4 regions of the Krasilnikovia sp. M28-CT-15 genome follow, and region 3 is predicted to be linked to each of the others. Evidence: riboswitches for the same ligand, from Rfam matches in the RefSeq annotation. Region 3 holds a riboswitch; each other region holds the start of a gene.
The links. Region 3 has a riboswitch for cyclic di-AMP ahead of ACMCNO_RS04410 (coiled-coil domain-containing protein). Riboswitches for the same ligand answer to the same signal wherever they lie in the genome.
Positions count from the first base shown of each region.

Region 1: it holds a riboswitch for cyclic di-AMP, as region 3 does, so the genes downstream of both, ACMCNO_RS24455 (C40 family peptidase) here and ACMCNO_RS04410 (coiled-coil domain-containing protein) in region 3, are expected to answer to the same signal.
Region 2: it holds a riboswitch for cyclic di-AMP, as region 3 does, so the genes downstream of both, ACMCNO_RS08715 (NlpC/P60 family protein) here and ACMCNO_RS04410 (coiled-coil domain-containing protein) in region 3, are expected to answer to the same signal.
Region 4: it holds a riboswitch for cyclic di-AMP, as region 3 does, so the genes downstream of both, ACMCNO_RS11305 (C40 family peptidase) here and ACMCNO_RS04410 (coiled-coil domain-containing protein) in region 3, are expected to answer to the same signal.

Region 1 covers NZ_BAAGAK010000001.1:5,319,365-5,322,563, forward strand. Annotated here, with positions in the region: gene ACMCNO_RS24445 (glycoside hydrolase family 3 protein) at 1-620, opposite strand, end outside; gene ACMCNO_RS24450 (hypothetical protein) at 790-921, shown strand; gene ACMCNO_RS24455 (C40 family peptidase) at 1,114-1,683, opposite strand; cyclic di-AMP (ydaO/yuaA leader) riboswitch at 1,692-1,853, opposite strand; gene ACMCNO_RS24460 (hypothetical protein) at 2,264-2,767, shown strand; gene ACMCNO_RS24465 (glycosyltransferase) at 2,803-3,199, opposite strand, start outside.
Region 2 covers NZ_BAAGAK010000001.1:1,826,274-1,829,472, forward strand. Annotated here, with positions in the region: gene ACMCNO_RS08710 (RNA polymerase sigma factor RpoD/SigA) at 1-744, shown strand, start outside; gene ACMCNO_RS08715 (NlpC/P60 family protein) at 841-1,830, opposite strand; cyclic di-AMP (ydaO/yuaA leader) riboswitch at 1,819-1,964, opposite strand; gene ACMCNO_RS08720 (DUF3817 domain-containing protein) at 2,206-2,514, opposite strand; gene ACMCNO_RS08725 (hypothetical protein) at 2,540-2,983, opposite strand; gene ACMCNO_RS08730 (DUF6158 family protein) at 3,070-3,199, shown strand, end outside.
Region 3 covers NZ_BAAGAK010000001.1:909,343-912,541, reverse strand. Annotated here, with positions in the region: gene ACMCNO_RS04420 (ABC transporter permease) at 1-54, shown strand, start outside; gene ACMCNO_RS04415 (ABC transporter ATP-binding protein) at 47-823, shown strand; gene ACMCNO_RS04410 (coiled-coil domain-containing protein) at 848-1,885, opposite strand; cyclic di-AMP (ydaO/yuaA leader) riboswitch at 1,889-2,025, opposite strand; cyclic di-AMP (ydaO/yuaA leader) riboswitch at 2,321-2,458, shown strand; gene ACMCNO_RS04405 (coiled-coil domain-containing protein) at 2,461-3,199, shown strand, end outside.
Region 4 covers NZ_BAAGAK010000001.1:2,379,789-2,382,987, forward strand. Annotated here, with positions in the region: gene ACMCNO_RS11295 (type 1 glutamine amidotransferase) at 1-97, opposite strand, end outside; gene ACMCNO_RS11300 (MurT ligase domain-containing protein) at 87-1,307, opposite strand; cyclic di-AMP (ydaO/yuaA leader) riboswitch at 1,808-1,939, shown strand; gene ACMCNO_RS11305 (C40 family peptidase) at 1,946-2,758, shown strand.

The DNA of each region.
Region 1 (3,199 bases), 4.4 Mb from region 3:
GCACGGAACGGCCGCAACTCACACACGTCCAGATCGGCCCGGCTGCGGTCGATCACGGGTACGGCGTGGTGGGAGTCCACACTGGTGTCACCGTGGCCGGGGAAGTGCTTGGCGCAGGCGGCCACTCCGGCGCGCTGCAGGCCCGTGATGAACGCGGCGCCGTGCCGGGCGACGAGCGGTGCGTCGGCACCGAAGGCGCGTACGCCGATGACCGGGTTGTCCGGGTTGGAGTTGACGTCGGTGTCCGGGGCGTAGTTCAGGGTGATGCCCGCGTGGGCCAGGTCGACACCCAGGTCGTGGGCGACCGCCTCGGTGACGGTGCCGTCGTCGATGGCACCGAGGCCGAGGTTGCCCGGGCGCGAGCTGCCATGGCGGGATTCGAACCGGGTGACGTCACCGGCCTCCTCGTCGATCGCCACGATGACGTCCGGCCGTTCCGCGCGCAGTTGCGCCGTGAGCGCGGCCACCTGGGCGGGGGACTCGACGTTGCGGGCGAACAGCGCGACCCCGCCGAGACCCTCGGCCAGGCGGCGGCGGACCCAGTCCGGCGCGGTGGTGCCCACGAAGCCCGGCTGCAGCACGGTGGCGGCGAGTTCCGGCAAGTCCCCTTGTCGCGGCATGAGCCCCGATCCTCCGGTGACGATCGACACGCGCCGGTCAGCGCGTCCCCCAACTGACAACCGACAACCGTCATGGGCGCGGCGGACGGACCAATGGTCACACCCGGCCCGCGTTCAGTCAACAAACCTTTCTATTAAGGGGGCCCGGGCACCCATTAGAGTTCTCGGCGTGCAGACCCCCCTTGCGGCGACGTCCGGCGTGGACTGGTCCGAGGTGCATGCCGTGCGGCTGCTCGGCGTCGCCCTCGCCGCGCTCATCCTCATCTGGGCGATCCGCCGCATGTTCGGCGGCAAACGCTGAGCCCGCGTCCGGGCGGCGCACACACGCCCCGGGCCAGCGCCCGCGCGGGCCGGGCAGGACATCGCTTCGGGCGAACGCTCCACCCCGCAACCCTGAGAACGCCTGAGGCCGCCCCGTACCCGGGGCGGCCTCACCGCGTCCGCCGCCGAGACGGCCGACATCCACTCAGCCGCTGGGCGGCCCTAACCTGGGTCAGGTGCCGAGACGGCCGTACTTGACCTGCCCGGCCGCGAAGATCGCCGCCAGCTTGACCCGGCTGCCGGGCTTCGGGGCGTGCCACACCTTGCCGTGACCGGCGTACACGGCCACGTGGTACGCGTGCCCGCCGCGGACCCAGAACACCAGGTCACCGGGGCGCCGCTGCGTCTTGGCGAGGCGGCGCACCTGATGGAACTGGGCGTTCGCGGTGCGGCCCAGCTTCAGTTTCGCCTTGCGGTAGGCGTAACCGGCCAGTCCGGAGCAGTCGAAGGCCTTCGGCCCGTGTGCGCCGTACCGGTAGGGCTTGCCCTTCTGTGCCCGGGCGAAGGCGACGATCCGCAGACCCCGGGTCTTGGCCGCCGCGACGGCGCGGGCCTTGGCCGCGCGGGCCTTCGCGCCGCGCTGCGCCGCGGTCATGCGCGCGCCGGACCCGGCGGCGGTCGCCGCGGAGTCCGCCGACGCCGGTGGCGGCGCCACGGCGCCCAGGTTGACGGTGGTTACCAGCACTGCGGCCATCCCGAACAGGGCGAGGCGGCGCAGAACCGGCTGGTGACGGTGAGACATTCAGGCATCCTGACCTTCAACCCGCGTGCGAGGTTAGCTGTCGGGTTAGGCCTTGAAGTGGCCCGCCACGCGCTGCGTGGCCGCACCCCCAGCCGGTGTCCGGCACCGGCACACTGGGTCCCCCGCTCCTGCCCATCGAAGTCACTGATAGGAGTCAGTCTTCGTTCGCACTCCCGGCGGGCAGGACTCCGCGGCCGGAAGCGGCGACCCCGGTCGGGGTGCGCCCTTACCGTCGGCACGGCGCCCGGCCCGCCCACCGCCACTGCGGTTTCATGCACCTCGCGAACCCCGAACCCGACGCGCGGTCCGGTACCCGGCGGGACATGGCCCGCCCAACGCCCCCGGAAGTGGACGACCCGGGCAGCGCTCTGTGGCTCAGGTCACAGTTCACCCCGCGGCCTCGCAGCGCCCGGAATCCGGACCCGAACGGCAGACGGTACGGGCGCGGCCGGTCGGCGACACCAGCCGCGGTACCGGATGAGGGTTCGGATCGGCACACCCCGGGTACGGATCCCGTCCGTTCCGGCAGGCGAGGAGAATGCACTCTCGGCCGCCGACAACCGTGGAAAGGACCCTCCGAGTGACGGACCAACCGACCTACGCCATCCTGGGCTACACCGACGCCGAATGGGGTCTGCTGACCGGCCTGCCACAGTCGGTGCTGACCGCCGCCAGCGCCGCCACCCCGGACGGGGCCCGCAAGACCCGGGCCGAGAACGCCGCCGGGCTCGACGAGATCGCGGAAGCCCGCACCAGCACCAGCCCGCTCGTCGCGGCGGTCGCCGCCGCCGTGGTGGACCGGGTCGGCGACCCGGAACTCGGAGAGGAGCTGCCGGTCCTCGCCCCGGCGGACCCCGCCGGATACGCCGGGGACGTGCTGGACCGGGTCGGGCAGGCGGTCACCCTGCTGGCCGCGAAGGCCTCCGCGGAGGACGCCCGGACGTACCGGCACTGGCTCGTGGAGATCGCGGACTCGGTGGTCGGCGCCGCCTCCACCGGCGGTGTGCTCGGCATCGGCGCCGAGACCGTGACCGAGAGCGAGCGCAGGTTCCGCGACGGGCTGTCCGCCGCATTGGCCGACTGACCGGCGTACGGGTCGCCTGGCCGCCGTGCCGGGCGCTAGGCGACCGCCTCGTCGTCGACGGGGACGCCCTCGGCCGTCGCCGCGTACACCGCCTCGACCTGGGCCGCCGCCCGCTGCCAGGAGTACGCCTGGCGGGCGCGGTCCACCGCGGCCGTCGAGTACGCGAACCGGCGCACCCGGTCGGAGATCAGCCGGCGCAGCGCACTCCCCAGCGCCCCCGGGTCGGCCGGTGGCACGAGGTCACCGGTGAGGCCGTCCACCACCGTCTCGGTGAGCGCGCCGGACGCCACCCCCACCACCGGCACGCCACACGCCATCGCCTCGAGCGGGGCCGTCTCGAACCGGTCCTGCCCGGGCGCGGCCACGAACACGTCCGCCGAGCGGTACCAGCCCGGCAGGTCCGCCGGGGTGACGGCACCGACCAGGCGGAGC
Region 2 (3,199 bases), 920 kb from region 3:
GAACTGGAGCGGCTGGTCGTCGAGGGTGCGCGGGCCAAGGACCTGTTCATCCGCGCGAACCTGCGCCTGGTCGTGTCGATCGCCCGCCGGTACGTGCGGTCCGGCATGCCGATGCTGGATCTCATCCAGGAGGGCAACACGGGCCTCGTGCGCGCCGTCGAGAAGTTCGACTACGAGCGCGGTTACAAGTTCTCCACGTACGCCACCTGGTGGATCCGCCAGGCCATCAGCCGGGCCATCGCCCAGCAGGAGCGCACCGTGCGGCTGCCGGTGCACCTGGTCGAGGACGTCAACCGGATGCGCAACGTCACCCGCCAGCTCGTTCGCGAGCTCGGTGCCGACCCGGAGCCGGAGCAGGTCGCGGCGGCGCTGGGCGTGACCGTGGAGCGCGTCCACGAGCTGACCCGCTGGGCCCAGGACACCGTGTCGCTGGACACCCCGGTCGGCGACGACGGCGACACCAACCTCGGCGACCTGGTCGCGGACAGCGACGCACCCTCGCCCGAGGAGATCGTGCTGACCGCGCTCGAGCGGCAGCGCATCGAGGGACTGCTCAACCACCTCGACGACCGTTCGGCGGGCATCATGCGCGCCCGGTACGGCCTGGAGGACGGCCGGGAGCACTCGCTCACCGAGGTGGCGTCCCGCTTCTCGCTGTCCCGCGAGCGCATCCGCCAGCTGGAGATCCAGGCGCTGGGCCGGCTGCGTGAGCTGGCCCGGGCCGAGGGCCTGCAGGCCGCCTGACCGAGTACACCTGAGAAAGGCCGGTGTCCCCGCTCGGGGGACACCGGCCTTTTCTTGTGGCTCTGGCGGTGAGCCGGTCGCCCGGCTCACCGGACGCTAGCGAACCCGGCCGTAGCCGTACGGGGTCATGATGTCGATCGAGCGCTTCCGGACCGGCTCGCCGGCGTGCGAGGCGTCGATGATCTGGTTGTTGCCGACGTAGATGCCGACGTGACCGAGGCTGCGGTAGAAGACGAGGTCGCCGGCCTTGAGTTCGCCGCGGCTGATCCGGGCGGTGGCGCTGTACTGTGCCGCGGCGTTGTGCGGCAATGACTTGCCCGCCGAGCGCCAGGCCGCGGACGTGAGCCCGGAGCAGTCGTAGCCGACGTCGTACGGGCCGTCCTCGCCGTAGTGGTACATCGCGCCGATGGCGTTGAAGGCGTACTTCACCGCCGTGCCGGCCGAGCCGGGCAGGTCCGGGATGGCGCCGGTGTACTTGCTGCCGCTGGAGGTGTCGCTGCCGAAGGCGGAGCGCCGCATCGCGTACAGATTCTTGAGATCGCCTTCGATCTTGCTCTTGCGGGCGGCGAGCTCCTTGACCTCGGCGTTCTGCTTGTCCTGGGTGCTCTTGAGCGCGGCCTGCCGCTGGGCGTAGTTCTGGGTGGTCGCGGTGAAGGTCGCGATGTCGCGCTGGCGGCTGCGGGAGAGCTGGTCGAGGATGTTCATCCGGTCCATCAGGCCGTCCGGGTCCTCGAGCAGCACGTTCACCGTGCCGACCGTGCCGGCCATGTACGCCGACGACGCGATGGTCTGCACCTGGGCACTGGCGCTCTTGAGCGCCGCCCGGGCGGGCCCGAGCGAGGCGGCGAGGTTCTTCTCGTCCGACACCGTCTTCGCCAGGCTGATCTTCATCTTGTTGTACGACTCGACGACGTCCTCGAGCTGGTTGGACGCCGCTTCGATCTTCTTGTTGATGTCACTCGTGGAGGGTGCCGCATGGGCGGTCGTCGCGCCGGAGCCGGTGAGGGCGACGGCGAGGACGGCGACCACCAGGGCCCGAAGCCTCGTGCGGGCGTGTGACAACGGAACGTGGCCTTTCTTCCGCATGGCCGCCTACCGGGTTAGCTGACGCCTGGGGTTCCGGCGGATCTGGGGCGGGAAGAAGGCCCTACCGCTGGCGCGGATTCACCCCAGGTGCTGCTCGGCGGTTCCCCGGCTCGGTGCGACGGCCGACGGAGCCTCCCGGGGGTGGTGGGCGCGCCTGGCTGCCGCTGCGATTCGGCGGCGTCGACCCAGCGCCACCGGAGGGATGTGGCTGCGGACCGGATCAACCGCACCAACTTATCGATGCGCCGAGCAAAATCAAGGTGCGGTGGAATGATTCACGCCAATAGTCGCGGATTTACCGATGATCCCGATAACCCATTGCCATCAGGTCGAATCGCTGCGTGACAATGGCCCGGCAATTGGCGCGAAACGGTCCTATGCGGCGGCCAGCTCCGGCTCGATCCAATCGCGGCTCACCTTGCGCTCGGCCCAGAACGACAGGAACGGGATCGTGCCCGCCAGCATCACCAGTGCCATCCGCCCCAGCGGCCACCGGGCCCGGCGGCCGAGGTCGAAGGTGAACACGAGGTACACCATGAACAGGAAGCCGTGCACCGGGCCCACCGTGGCCACCACGATGTCGTTGTCACCCAGGTACTTCAACGGCATGCCCAGCACGAGCACGATCAGGACCACGCCGACGATCCAGGCGATGATCCGGTAGCGGGTGAGGGCTCCCTGCACGTTGCACGTCCTTCGTCGTTCGTTGTCAGTTGCGGTGTGCCGGACCGGGGTAGTCCGTCGGGCGGGCCCCCGGATGCGCCGCCAGCCAGGCCAGATAGTCGTTGTAGGCGGCCAGGTCGGCGTCACCGCCGTCGTCGGGTGCGACCGATGTCACCGGCACCCGGACCGGACGCCGGACGCTCACCGCGCCCGCCGGGGAGGACTCGGGGCCGGGCTCGGGGGTGTCCACCCGCGTGGTCGCGCCGTCCCGCGCCGACGCCCCCCGCCGGCGTTCATGCTGCACCTCGCGGACCCAGAGGAACGCGACGAAGCCGGCGAAGACCGGCCACTCGAACGTGTAGCCCCAGCTCAGGGCGTTCCCCCCGGCTGCGCGGGTGAACTGCCACCAGCCCAGCCCGCAGAATCCGGCGACCAGGACGACCGCGACCACGTGGCGCACGATCCACGCCGGCGTCCACAGCCCCTTCATGCTCCGAGCGTACCGGCGGGGTTTCGGAGGTCGGCCGGACGGGCAAGCGGGAGGCACGCGAAGGGATCTGCGAAGGGGGAAGGCTCATGGCCGACGCGACGCGCCCCGGCGCGGCGGGAGGCGTAGCCGAGATCGGCATCGACCCGGCCGCGCTGGCGGACAACGATCTGCTGCGCGAACTCACCAGCCTCTACCGCACCCGGCTGGACGCCCTGC
Region 3 (3,199 bases):
GTCGGCGGGTTCGTCTACTTCTGGCGCGGAGAGAAGGGGTACGGCCGTGGCTGAGACAACCGGGCGGGTACCCACCGTCATCGCCGACGACGCCCACGTCGTCTACCGGGTGTACGGCTCCGCGGCGGCCGGTGCGAACAGCCCGGTGGCCAGCTTCAAACGGATCGTCACGGGTCAGAAGTCCGGCGCGGTCCGCGAGGTGCACGCGGTCAAGGGCGTGAGCTTCGTCGCGTACAAGGGCGAGGCGATCGGGCTCATCGGCAGCAACGGCTCCGGCAAGTCCACCCTGCTGCGGGCGATCGCCGGGCTGCTACCGGTGGACCGGGGCACGATCTACGCGGCCGGGCAGCCCTCGCTGCTGGGCGTGAACGCCGCGCTGATGAACGACCTGCCCGGCGAGCGCAACGTCCTGCTGGGCTGCCTCGCGATGGGCATGAGCCCGGCCGAGGTGAAAGAGAAGACCGCCGACATCATCGAGTTCTCCGGCATCAACGAGCGTGGCGACTTCAGCTCCCTGCCGATGAAGACGTACTCGTCCGGCATGTCGGCCCGGCTGCGCTTCGCCATCGCGGCGGCCAAGAAGCACGACGTGCTGCTCATCGACGAGGCGCTGGCCACCGGTGATGCCAAGTTCCGCCGCCGCAGCGAGCAGCGGGTCCGCGACCTGCGCGAGGAGGCCGGCACGGTGTTCCTGGTGAGCCACAGCGAGCAGTCGATCCGGGACACCTGTGAGCGCTCGATCTGGCTGGAGTCCGGCGTCATCCGCGCGGACGGCCCGACCGAGGACGTGATGAAGGAGTACGAGACCTACATGCGCCGGTAGGTCCCGCCTCCTCGCGTTCCGCGCTCAGCGCACCGACAGGTGCACGTGGTTGGTGTGGTCGCTGGACGGGTCACCGTTGCCCCGGGTGTACGCCTTCCAGCCGCTGCTGGGCAGCCAGATCCGGCGGAACCAGATGACATACAGCACGCCGATACGGTCGGCGTTGTCGATGAAGTAGTTCGCCAGCCGGTCGCCGTACGTGCGGCTGGCGCCGGAGGCCACTCCACCGAAGGTGCCCTTGTCGGCAGCGAAGTCACACGCCCGCCCCTTGGGATGCTCCCCGAAGCTCTGGTGCCGGAAGCACTTGACGAAGTGCGTGAATCCGGCACTCTTCGCCTGCCCCATGGCGAACTGCAGGCGGGGCGTGATGCAGCCGGTGGTCGTGGGGTCGTCCACGGTGCAGCCGGTGCCCAGGTTGCGGGGAGCCGTGGCGGACTTGGTGCTGCTGCCGCCGCCGCTCGGCCCCGCGACGTCCTGGCCTCCACCCGCGGCCTTCAGCGCCGCCTCGGCCTGCGCCTTGCGCCGGGCCATGACGTTGAGCTGCTTCTGCTGGTCGCGGATCGTGGCGTCGATCGCCAGCTTCGCCTTGGCCTGGCCGTCGCGGGTCTGCTTCAGGTCGCGCATCGCCGCGTCCTGACGCACCGCGACCGATTGCAGGGTGTCGGCCCGGTCCAGCAGGGTGCCGGAGTCCGACGCGGTCAGCAGGGCGGTCATCGGCCCGAGCCGCCCGGTCCGGTAGCTCTGCGCCACGATCTCGTCCAGCGCGGCCTGACGCGGGCCCAGTTCGGTGTCGAGCCGCTGCAGCGCGGCGGTCAGTTCGACCTGGCGCGACTTGGACCGCGCCAGGGCGTCCTTGGCGTCGGTGAATCCACGCGACGCCGACTCGAGCGCCTCGATGAGGGATTTACTGCCGCCCTCGCCGTCGTCACCGGTGTCACCCGGGGCGGCCAGCGGCCGGGGGGCTGCGGAGGCGGGAGCCGGACCGGCGACGGCCGGACCGGCGACGAGGACCATGAGGGCCAGGAGCGTCGCCCACAGCCGTCGGGCAGGGGTGTGCCGCACATGCCTTCCTTCCGTCGGCCGCCGACCGGGTTAGCTGACGGGTTCGGGACGGAAGTGGCCCCTACCGCGCGGGTGGCGCGGATTCACCCCACAAACGTGGTTCCCCGGCTCGCCCGTGGGCGATTAGGCGGTGGTTTCCGCCGACGCCTTTCCTGGCGTCGTTATGAAACGGAGACCGTGTCGAAGAATACCCAGCCTCGCCAGAATCGACAGGGGTCGTACTGTCGGTTACCGAGTGCTGACAATGAGTCGACGCGGCGAGAGAAACGCAACGATTCACATTGACCGGCGTTACGGCCACGGCACCAAGGATTTCCTCGCGCGAGTCACGGAAAGTTGTTGGCTGGTAACGCATTTGGCACCGGTCGGCCCCTTGATTCGTCAGGTAAGCTGGCCGCCGGTCACTGCCAGGAAGGCACCACCCCCAAGGGTGCCGGCAGGCCACCGCCTAATCGCCCTCGGGCGAGCCGGGGAACCACGTTTGTGGGGTGAATCCGCGCCACCCGCGCGGTAGGGATCGCTTCCGTCCCGAACCCGTCAGCTAACCCGGTCGGCGGTTACGTGGAAGGAAGAGAATGACGGCTAGACACCGCCGGTGGCTGACCGTGGCCCTGGCACCACTCGTCGCGTTGACGATGCTCGTGGCGCCGGCCGCGCCGGCCAGCGCCGCGCCCGGCAGCGGCACCGCCACGCCCGACGAGGGCAAGGCCACCCCGCTGCTCAGCGATGTGATGGAGTCCACCAACCGGCGCTTCGTCGCCGCCAAGGCCGCGGTCGCGAAGTCGACGAAGACCCAGCTGGCGCTCGCCATCGATGTGCGCAACGCGGAGGCCAAGCGCGACCTGCTGATCCCCGAGGTCGGCGCGGTGGCCGGACAGCAGTACCGCACCGGGAACCTGTCGGCCATGAGCTACCTGCTCAACGCGAACAGCTCGGACGCGTTCCTCAGGAAGGCCATCTCGCTCGAAGAGATCAACTCGATCAACGACGAGAAGCTGCACGAGCTGAACACCGCGATCGACCTGGTCACCACGACCAAGGCGCGGCTGGACGCTGAGATCAAGGCGCAACAGCAGAACCTCGCCGCGATGAAGAAGCAGAAGGAGAGCGCCGACAAGGCGCTCGCGCTGGTCGGCGGCGAAAGCCTCACCGGTGGGTTCGTGGTGGCCAAGTCGCCGGAGGCCGCACCGGCCCCGCGCAACTCCGACGGCGGCTTCTCCCCCGAATCGTGCACGGTCAACGACCCCACGACGGGCGGCTGCATCACACCGCGCACCTTCCACCTCTACAAAGAGGTGAAGAAGGCGGGATTCA
Region 4 (3,199 bases), 1.5 Mb from region 3:
CGCGCCGGGCCAGGATCAGCAGGTTGCCCCGGTCACCGTACGTCGACAGCAGGTCGGGGTAGATCCACACGATCCGCAGCGTGCTCTCAGTCGACACGGTCCAACTCCGCTCGCACATCCTGGAACGCGGTGTAGTTCGCGATCACTTCGAGGCGGCCGGGCGGGGTCGCGCGGATCGCCTCGTCAAACGTCTTAACGTGGCGGAACGCCACGTCGTTCACCTCGAGCCGCACCGCGAGGTCGTACGCGCGGTCGCCGGTGATCAGCACGGGCCGTCCGCGCAGCGGGGAGAAGTCCACGTCATACAACCACGACGTGTCGAGGCCGTCGGGGTCGCGGGCGTTGACGGCCAGCAGGGTGGGCGCGTCCTGCGCCATGTCGAACGCCTCCAGCCAGCTGGCCGGGTTCTTGGCCAGCAGCAGCCGTACGGTGCGTCCATCCCGCTCCACCTGGGCGTACCGTCCGGCGACGGAGGTGACCGAGGCGAGCCGGGGGGCCGCCTCGATCGGCCGTACCCCGAACGCGGCGGCCACGGCCAGCGCGGTGGCCGCGTTGCCCAGGTTGACGTGGCCGGGCAGTTGCAGCTTGACCAGGTGCCAGTCGCCGTGGGGGTCCACCACGCCGTCGTCCTCGACGTGCCACTGCGCCTGGGGGCGGCGCAGCCCGCAGCCGGTGCAGAACCAGTCGCCCCCCTCGCGGTGGATCGCGGAGCCGCACTCGGGGCAGACCCAGGAGTCGTCGTGCCAGCGCTGCCCGGCGCTGAACCAGGTGACGTGGGGGGAGCCGATCGCGGCCCAGACGACCATGGGGTCGTCGGCGTTGGCGACCACGTGGGTGTCCGGGTGGGCGGCGAGGGTGGTGCGCCACAGCTGCGCCATCATCGCCACCTCCTTGGCCCGGTCCAGCTGGTCGCGGGAGAGGTTCAGCAGGGCGACCACCCGGGGTGAGGTCGCCTCGATGACCTTGGGCAGATAGTGCTCGTCGACCTCCAGCACCGCGAACGGCGTGGCGCCGGCCTTGGCGAGGGCGGAGGTGTGCCCGGTCGGCATGTTGGCGCCGAACGAGTTGGTCGCGACCGGCCCGAGCACCCCGAGCGCCGCTGCGGCGAGACGGGTGGTGGTGGTCTTGCCGTTGGTGCCGGACACGAGCGCGATGGCCCGCCCCGCGGCGAGGTGGGCCAGCAGGTCAGGATCGATTTTGAGGCCGATCCAGCCGCCGATCACCGATCCGTCGCCGCGTCCCGCAGCCCGCGACAGCGCTGCCGCGGTGCGCGAGACCGAACTCGCGACCTTGGCCCGCAGGGGCATCTTCCCGTCTGTCACGGCAGCGAGGGTACCGGAACCGGACACTACGTCGAGTGGTCGGACGGCCTGTCCGTACCGTGACGGACCTCGGTCCTTCGGCCGACCCGCCGGTCGCCCGGCCGGCGTCCGGGATATGCTATTTGGGAGATACGTACGCCGATCGGCCGAGTCCACATAGGTGCATGATCGACCGTGGTGGGGATATTTGTGTGTCGTGATTCACCCGTAACCATCGCCTGCGGGTAAGCGGGGGACCACGGAGCGTGGCGGCATTTGTCGCGCCGTGGCCACAAACCGGACATGCCCCAAAGTGCCAATATCTTTTGTTAACGATCTTGATCCAGCGTTGAACTTCGAATTCAGGTACGAAGGATCTCTGGCGGTGAGCGATCGCTCGCCGCTCGTGTCGATCTGGGTCACGCCGAGCCCTGCCCCGGCCCGGGCGACACGACCACGCACCGCACGACCAACACGAGGCAACAGGGGGCAGGGACGGGGGACCCACTACCGGTCCGCTCAGTACACCCGCCGGTTCGGCGGATGTGCTGGACCTCGGGGTGAAGCCGCCTTGGCGGCCGGGCAACCTTCCCGCCCGAACCCGACAGCTAACCTCGCAGGCGTGCCGGAGGGAATTCTCTACCGTGCACGAACGTCGTTCGAGCCGGAGCCGCCGCACGTCCGTCGGCACCGGCACCCTCGCACTGTCCCTGGGTCTCTGTCTCTGCGCCGGCCAGCTCGTGGCCACGCCAGCGGTAGCGGCCACCGCCACCGGAGTCACCGACGGGGCGGCTCAGACAGTGGTGACGCCCAGGCTCACCGAGAGGGTCAACAAGCGCACGATCAAGTGGGGCCAGGCCGTCTCCGTGACGGCGCGGGTGCTCGACCCCCGTACCGGCAGGGCCGTGACTACGGGCTCGGTTCGCCTGCAGGCCAAGCGCAACGGCAAGTGGAAGACCCTGGCGATCCATCGCCTGAACTCCCAGGGGTCCTCTACGTTCCGCACCACTCCGACCACGACCAGCTGGTTCCGCACCCAGTTCACGGGCGCGGGCAGCTACCGCAGCACCACCACCCGGGCCGTCAAGATCAACGTGACCGCCAGCGGCGCGAAGATCCTCTCCGAGGCCAAGCGGCACCGCGGCGCGCTATACAAGTTCGGCGCCTCGGGTCCCAGGCGCTTCGACTGCTCGGGCTACACCCAGTACGTGTTCCGCAAGGCGGCGGGCAAGAAGCTGCCGCACCGGGCCAACGACCAGCAGCGGTACGGCAAGAAGATCAGCCAGTCGAAGAAGCAGGCTGGCGACCTGATCGTCTTCCGGTCCGGTTCGCACGGTTACCACGCGGCCATCTACGCCGGCGGCGGGTACATGTGGGACTCCCCGCACTCCGGCGCCCGGGTGGGCAAGCACAAGATCTGGAGCAAGAACTACGTCGTGCGGCGCATCTCCGTATGACGTAGCGGTGCCGTCGGCACCACGACATCAGTGGGGCGTGACCCGGTTCGGGTCACGCCCCACTGTCGTGTTCAGCCCTCCACTTTCCTCCCCGAGTGGCGCAAGTGGGCGTTTCGCACCCTCCGAAGGGTCTGATTCGAGGGGATTTCGTGCCCGACTGGGCCGCATGTCGGAAACTTGATCCAGCCGATCGGCTGTTCCGCCCTCCACCACACGTCCATGGCTCTGACGTGCGGATTCGTCTGCGAACCGGGCTCGCGAAACGCGGCATTCCGGTTGCGGGTGGAGGGAAGTGGAGTAAGGTGGAGCGCAGTGGCAGGGCCGAGGAGGGACCGGCCCCAGGTGGACATGACACCCCCGGGTGAATTGACACCGGGCGGGACGAATCCCCGGAGGGCTTGCCGGCCCGAGCGAAACGGCGGACCGCGAACCGCCTGGGGG